Regions from separate parts of the Pseudarthrobacter sp. As-47 genome, predicted to be linked through region 2. Evidence: riboswitches for the same ligand, from Rfam matches in the RefSeq annotation. Region 2 holds a riboswitch; each other region holds the start of a gene.
The links. Region 2 has a riboswitch for cyclic di-AMP ahead of AC4BCK_RS04480 (M23 family metallopeptidase). Riboswitches for the same ligand answer to the same signal wherever they lie in the genome.
Positions count from the first base shown of each region.

Region 1: another riboswitch for cyclic di-AMP. It lies ahead of AC4BCK_RS08930 (C40 family peptidase); the one in region 2 lies ahead of AC4BCK_RS04480 (M23 family metallopeptidase).
Region 3: another riboswitch for cyclic di-AMP. It lies ahead of AC4BCK_RS00835 (NlpC/P60 family protein); the one in region 2 lies ahead of AC4BCK_RS04480 (M23 family metallopeptidase).

Region 1 covers NZ_CM177088.1:1,935,720-1,937,978, forward strand. The annotation lists gene AC4BCK_RS08930 (C40 family peptidase) at 1-845, opposite strand, end outside; cyclic di-AMP (ydaO/yuaA leader) riboswitch at 849-1,004, opposite strand; gene AC4BCK_RS08935 (PQQ-binding-like beta-propeller repeat protein) at 1,138-2,259, opposite strand, start outside.
Region 2 covers NZ_CM177088.1:959,436-961,694, forward strand. The annotation lists gene serC (phosphoserine transaminase) at 1-148, opposite strand, end outside; gene AC4BCK_RS04475 (iron-dependent transcriptional repressor DtxR) at 429-1,124, shown strand; cyclic di-AMP (ydaO/yuaA leader) riboswitch at 1,256-1,472, shown strand; gene AC4BCK_RS04480 (M23 family metallopeptidase) at 1,483-2,259, shown strand, end outside.
Region 3 covers NZ_CM177088.1:171,156-173,414, forward strand. The annotation lists gene AC4BCK_RS00830 (transglutaminase TgpA family protein) at 1-57, shown strand, start outside; gene AC4BCK_RS00835 (NlpC/P60 family protein) at 196-972, opposite strand; cyclic di-AMP (ydaO/yuaA leader) riboswitch at 976-1,172, opposite strand; gene AC4BCK_RS00840 (alkaline phosphatase) at 1,728-2,259, shown strand, end outside.

The DNA of each region.
Region 1 (2,259 bases), 980 kb from region 2:
TTCACGCGGTAGTAGGAGGGGCCGGAACCGACGTTCACGCTGAAGACGACGGTCTGATTGCCGTTCCATCCGCTGTGTATGGCTTGCCCGTCACCGAGGTAAACCGCGTTATGCGAGAACCCCATTCCGCCGTCGGCATAGTAGATAAAGTCACCGGGTTCCGGGGTTGACACCGGGGTGGCATAAGCCATCAAAGACTCGGGTGATTCATCCCCGACCCCTTGAATCCCTGCCGATCGCAAGGCTACCTCCCCCAGGACCGTGCAGTCCTGAACGGCACCCATCTGGGCCCGTGCCGCGTCGAGAATCGCCCGGTTGAGGGAAGACGGTGGCTTCTGTCCACCGGTGCTCGCCGGCACCAGGGCCGAAGGCTGGTACGGCATACCGGGGGCTGCTGCGGGGGTGATCGGCGCGGGAGCGGCTGCCGGTGCCGAGCCCGGGGTGCCCGCTGCCCCGGAAAGTGTTATGACGTCCCCCGGATAGATGATGGAGGCCATGTGAAGACCGTTCAGCGACAGAATGGCGTCCAGGGAGATTCCGTGCAGCGCTCCTATCTGGCTTAAGGTCTCCCCAGCGACCACGGTGTGGACGGAGGCCCCCGGTGCGGGCGCCTGGCCGGGAGTTCCTGCCGGGGAGGAAATGGTGCTTGAAGCAGTTTCCCCCTGCGGGTCCGATGCGGTGGCTCCCGCCTGGGCCGGGACGGCCATGCTCAGCACGAGCCCGGATCCGACAGCGACGAGGGCGGCCTGGCGGCCCACTGCTCCGCTGTGGCTGGAAACGCTTCGTGAAATGGTGGCCAGCGAGCTGCTGGTGGCGGCCCTGTGGCGGGCGTTTTTCTTTGACATTGCTTAACCTCTCCCGATACCTGCGAGGTGAGCTGTCGGATGCGGATGGGAGTCACCCGGCCGCCGGCCGTTGATGCCGGCGGCTTAACCCCAAGGATTCACTGCGAATCCGTATTTTGGTTCCCCCGCCCCTGCCGGAGCTTGTGGTGTTTGGTCCTTGGCGGGCGGCAGGGTTCGGTAACAAGCCAAGGGTGCAGCGCCTGGTGGGCGGCACGGGCCCAATCTACACGGAAAAATCACAAATGTATAAACATTTAGGGGAAGTCGGCGCGGCGCTGCATGCCGGGAACTTTTACCCTGTAGCGGACGTTCCGCGGGCTACTGCAACCGCATACGTGCCGGGCTGGTCCGTGGGGAACAAGGCGGTTCCGTCGGGGAGTACGGCCACGGGAAGGGCGTAATCACCCGAGGCCAGGATGGTCCCGGAATCAAGGTCTATCCTGGCCGCTTCGCCGTTGACCTGTGCATAGGCCATTCCCGCGCCGGCGGCTGATACCACGGCCGGGCTGCTGGATTCCATGCTCCACAGAATGCCCCCGCGGGGACGGGCTGCTGTGATGCTGTGGGTGCCGTCTGTCCGCTGTGAAGTCAGAAGCACTGTTTGGGTGGAGTCATCCACGGTGGCCATGCCCGAAGGCGTTCCCTCAACTTTGCCCAGTGGCGCGCCGGTCCTGAGATCGTGAACGACGGCCACCGCCGCCCCCGCGGGGTCGGCCCATTCCAGGATCACCAGGCCTCCGGTTGACGGACCGTAAGCGCCTTCGAACCGGGCCGTGGCCCCGGCCCCGGCAACGGAGGGGCCGGGGCTCAACTGCGCCGTACTCCAAAGCGTTTCGCCCGTGCCGCTGTCGAGGGCGGAGAAACTGTCCGCGGCGCCCTCCAGTGCGGTCCCTTGATATTCATAAAGGGCTGTTCCGGCCGGTTCGCCGACGACTGTGCCGGAGTCGGCGGCGAGCAACGTTGTGGGTGTCCTCTCGCTAGTGAGCGCTTTGGGAGTGTTGGCGAAAACCAGGCCGGTGCCCGGGGACGGGCCGGGAACCTCCGTCGGCCCCCAGAGGGGCTCTCCGTCCGCGGCGGAGAAGGCCGTGGCGACGGTGATGCTGACCCGGCCTGAGCTATCCTTGCGGGCGTCGGAGTCGAGGATGACAATCGCCGCTTCGCCGCCAACCTGTGTTGGCACGGTTCCAACGCAGGATGGGTTGGTGTCCACGCGCCAGGTGGTGCCGGTAGCGTCGAAGCCGTAAAAGCTGAGCCGGGAACGGTCATCCCGGGGGAAGGCAGAGCCGACAAAGGTCTTTCCGACGGCAAACGGGGTGCTGTCGGTTTCCACTTCGGAGGTGATGTCAAAGCCCGGGAACAGTCGTCCGCTTTGGGCTGAAACGGATGCAGTTGTGGGCGGTTCACCGATATCGAC
Region 2 (2,259 bases):
GAGCCTGCCGGTGCGAGGTTCCCAGGATGGTTTTCGACGCAGCGGACAGCGCATCGATCTGCTCCTGCCGGACCTTTGACGGGCCGGCGCCGAACCGTCCGTCCTTGGGCAGGAGGTCGGCGGGAATAGTGATGCTGTTTTCGCTCACAGGTGCTCCAATTTCGGCGTGGACGCGGCTAGGGTCCGGACGGGTGGTTGCTTGGCGGACAGTCGGCTGTGACTGCAACTCCGGCCCTCCTCATTCTGCCTGAACCGGCGTTGGTGCGGGAACCGGCACCGTCATAGTCCAGACATTGAGACGGCCTGTTGTGACGGCCGCCAACTATTCGGACAAAGTCAAAATAGGCTAAGCTTTCCAACGGACTACGTCGCGCGGAAGGCGATACGGTGGGACAACGCAAGGTACTGCGCTCGAGGAGCTGAGCTGGATGACGGATCTGATCGACACTACGGAGATGTACCTTCGGACCATCTTGGAGCTTGAGGAAGAGAACATCGTGGCCCTCCGCGCCCGGATCGCCGAGCGCCTGCGGCACTCAGGCCCCACGGTTTCCCAGACCATAGGCAGGATGGAGCGGGATGGCCTGGTGGTTGTCTCGGGCGACCGGCACCTCGAACTCACCGAAGTGGGCCGGAAGCGCGCTACCGAGGTGATGCGGAAGCACCGGCTGGCGGAGCGGCTTCTGGCAGACGTGATCGGCCTGGACTGGGCCTACGTCCATGACGAGGCCTGCCGCTGGGAGCATGTCATGAGCGAACGCGTGGAGCGGCGCATCTACGAGCTGCTTGACCACCCCACGGAGTCCCCGTACGGCAATCCCATCCCCGGCCTGGCGGCCCTCGGCGGCCAGGCATCGCAAGGATTCGCGGACGGGGCCGTCAGCCTGCTGGAGGCAATGAAGTCCTATGGCCCGGCGTCGGAGGTAACCGTAAGCCGCCTGGCTGAGCCGATCCAGGTGGAGCCGGAACTGCTGGTCCAGCTCGACGAGGGCGGCATCCGTCCCGGGGCTGCGGTCTCGCTGGAGCGGGTGGGAGACTACATTTCGGTCCGCGTGCCCGGCATAGAGGGCGCCCTGGAGTTGCCGCCCGAAGTCGCAGCCCACGTCTTCGTTGCCGTCCGGTAAACCCGCGTACTACCCCGGCCGGGACGGATTAGCCAAAGATAACGGAATTGTTACTTTGGGACTTCTGGCCCTATAGTTAAACCCAAGCGTAGATACTAAAGCGTTACCTGATCCGGAGCCGAGCTCTGCCAGCGGATCAGGTGCACGAGTCATTACTGGCAGAGGCGGGGGAACCACAACCGGCAGACGGGGGACTGCCTTGGGGTGAAGTCCGTCAGCAGCAAGCCTCTTCCAGCGTTGGATCCTTCCGGGGATACCTCTGTGCCGAGCTTGCCCAGGCGGACCGGGTCTGTGAACTCTCTGACCCGAATCCGACAGCTAACTTCGCAGGCTTTCCAGAGAGGAACCCTTCTTGTCCATGCAGACCCCCAAGGGGCGCCGCCGCGCGGCCGCCCCCGTTCCAACGCCGCGCGTTGTCGAGGTCATCACCACGGAACGCCCCCGCGATCCGCATCGTGATGCACGCCGCCGTCGAGGTCCCTTCCGGCAGATCACAGAATTTGCCTCCGCCAGCGGCATTGGCCAGAAAGCCGGAATCGCGCTGGCTGCCACCGGGCTGGTGCTGACCGTGACCGTTCCGGCAACCAGCCCCGTCATGGCCACCGACAATGCAGGCAGCGTCACCCCCGTGGCAGCCTCGGCTGTTACCCCGCAGCCACAGGTATCCGCCGAGGCCGGCGCGCAGATCGACTTCAGCCGCTCTGCCGTGGTGACCCAGGCGGATCCCGACGGCAAGCTGAAGCAGCTGCTCAGCGCGCAGTCCGCCGGTTCCGTGTCCCGCGCAGCCTCGGCCGGAAGCCTCGGAGCCCCGTTGGCCGCGCTGTCCACTGCCTCCCCGTTCGGCTACCGGGTCAGCCCGATCACCGGCGGCTCCGGTGACTTCCACCGCGGCCAGGACTACGTGGCCCAGTGCGGCACCTCGGTCCTGGCAGCCGCAGCCGGCACCGTGACGTTCGTCGGGTGGCACCAGTACGGCGGTGGAAACCGCGTTGTCGTGGACCACGGCAACGGCCTGGAGACCACCTACAACCACCTCTCGTCCTTCAGTGTCACCGAGGGCCAGACGGTCTCCCGCGGCGATGTCCTGGCGCTCAGCGGTACCACGGGTGCTTCAACAGGCTGCCACCTCCACTTC
Region 3 (2,259 bases), 790 kb from region 2:
GAGGGCCAGTTGCACGCCGACAAGAAGCAGTCGCGGCAGGCCGTACCCAAACTGTGACCGAGCGGCCGGTCTGGTCCTTGCGAACAGGCCGGTAGTTTAAAAACCGGCGTTCAGAGGCCCATGCTGCTCAAGAGATACTGAAGGCCGGTGATTCGCCGCCCCCAAGGCACCGAATCGCCGGCCTTCAGAAATTTATTAGCCTGCGCGTACGAAGGTGACAGCACCCTTTGACGTCATCCACGTCAGCGGGTGAACGGCGGTTTCGTTCTTGCCGTTCAGGCCGGAGCTGAGAACCTGGCCGTTGCCGACGTAGATTCCTACGTGGCCGGGCTGCATGACCATGTCACCGGGCTGCGGATCGGAGACTACAGTGCCGTAGTTCATGAACTGCATCGGACCGAGGTCTCCGACAGGGATGCCGGCAGCGTTAAGAGCGTTCTCGACCAGTCGTGTGCAGTCCTGGATCATGCCGATCTGGGCGTAGGCCGAGGAGACCATGGTGGCGTTGACTCCGCCTGCCGGGGCGGCTGCCGGCGCGGCAGCAGGGGCGGGGGTGACGGTGACTTGGGCCTTGGCCGGCGCTGCGGCGTTCGCGACGGCAGTCGCGGCGGGCACGGCCGCCTTGGGTGCCTGAACGGCGACAGGCGTTGGCGCTTCGATGACAGGAGCGGGCGTCGTCTTTACGGCGGGGCGCTCGTAGGAAATCTGGACTGTCGAGTCTGCGCTGAGCGGCGCCTGGACCTGGCTGGCAACCTCCAGGGTCGAGGCCGGCTCTGCCTCGCGCTGGGTCGGGGCATCTGCTGCCTGGGCTGCAACGCCACTGGTAAGAACGAGTCCGGAAGCTGCTGCGATGACGGCCGCCTGGCGGCCCACACCGCCGGCGTTGTCGGTGACGGACTTGGTCAGGACTGCAAGGGCGCTGGTGTGGACGGGGACCGCGCGGTGGCGGCCGTGAGCACGGCGAATGGACATGAAAGGGCCTCTCCCACTGCCTGCGGGGTTAGCTGTCGGATTCGGATGGGAGACACCCGGCCGCAGTTCCAGCACAAGGCAGGAGTCGCGGCTTCACCCCAAGGCCTGCCCGAAGCAGGCCACAATTGGTTTCCCCGTCTCTGCCGGACGAATGATGCGAACGGATCCCGAGGCAGCGGCAGAGTTAGGCAATCTGCTCAGGAGTGCCGCATTCTGAGACCGGCACGCGTCTGACCCTACTCGAAAACCCACGACGTTGTCACATTTGCATAACGCAGAGCCGCAGATCCTCTTATTGGATGCATAAAGGACGGCACTAAGGACCAGGGATGAACAATTGCGCTGCCGCCTCCATGTACTGCCCTGTGCCCGTATTCCTGTCCGGTCGGCCACGTAGTCATTTCGGGAGTCTGAAACACGCTCTTAGAAAACAGAAGACGAAGACGAATTGCATTTTCCGTCGGGCACTTGCGAGGAGGCTCTTGTTTAAGGGCTGCCTCTGGAACAGACCCCGCTGGTGGGCCTCACCGCTTAGTAAGGCAGGGCCGGCCCAACCGGATTAAGGCTGAGTTGTCCTGCACTTACTCGATGTCCTGGAACACGAGCCGTATCCTTTCTGAATGGATCCAATTCCATTGCTTCGAGAAACCCATGGGTGGCGCTGCGGCTGCGGTACCGTCTAGGGCCAGCCCTACAAACACCGCCGCCCCTGAAGCCGACATACGCCCCCGCCGCTGAACAGGAAAGCACCGCCGATGACACAAGCTCCGGCCGCCGTCACGCCCGCCGACTCTGAACGGAAGATACGCAGGATCATTTGGGTCGTCCTGGGAGCAGCCGTGGCAACCGGGATGATCTGGTACGCGGTGTTTAACGCCACGAAGTCAGCACCTGCCACAGCCGAGAATGTTATCTACCTGCTTGGTGACGGCATGGGCCGAACCCAAGTCACGGCGGGCAGGGAGCGTTTCTACGGGGCCGAGGGCAGGCTGGTGATGGAAACCCTCCCTGTTCACGGCTCCGTCAGCACCTACGCTGTGCAGAAAAAGTCCGGCCAGCCGGGCCAGGCCGACTTTAATCCGGAACTGGTTACCGATTCCGCCGCCGCAACCACGGCCTGGGCCTCCGGGATTAAAACCTATAACGCTGCCCTCGGGGTGGACGCCAAGGGGGCCGTGGTGCCGACGATCATGGAGTTGGCCAAGCAGGCCGGCTACCGCACCGGCAATGTCTCCACCGCCGAAGTTACCGACGCGTCGCCGGCCGGGCAGGTGAGCCACGTCCTGT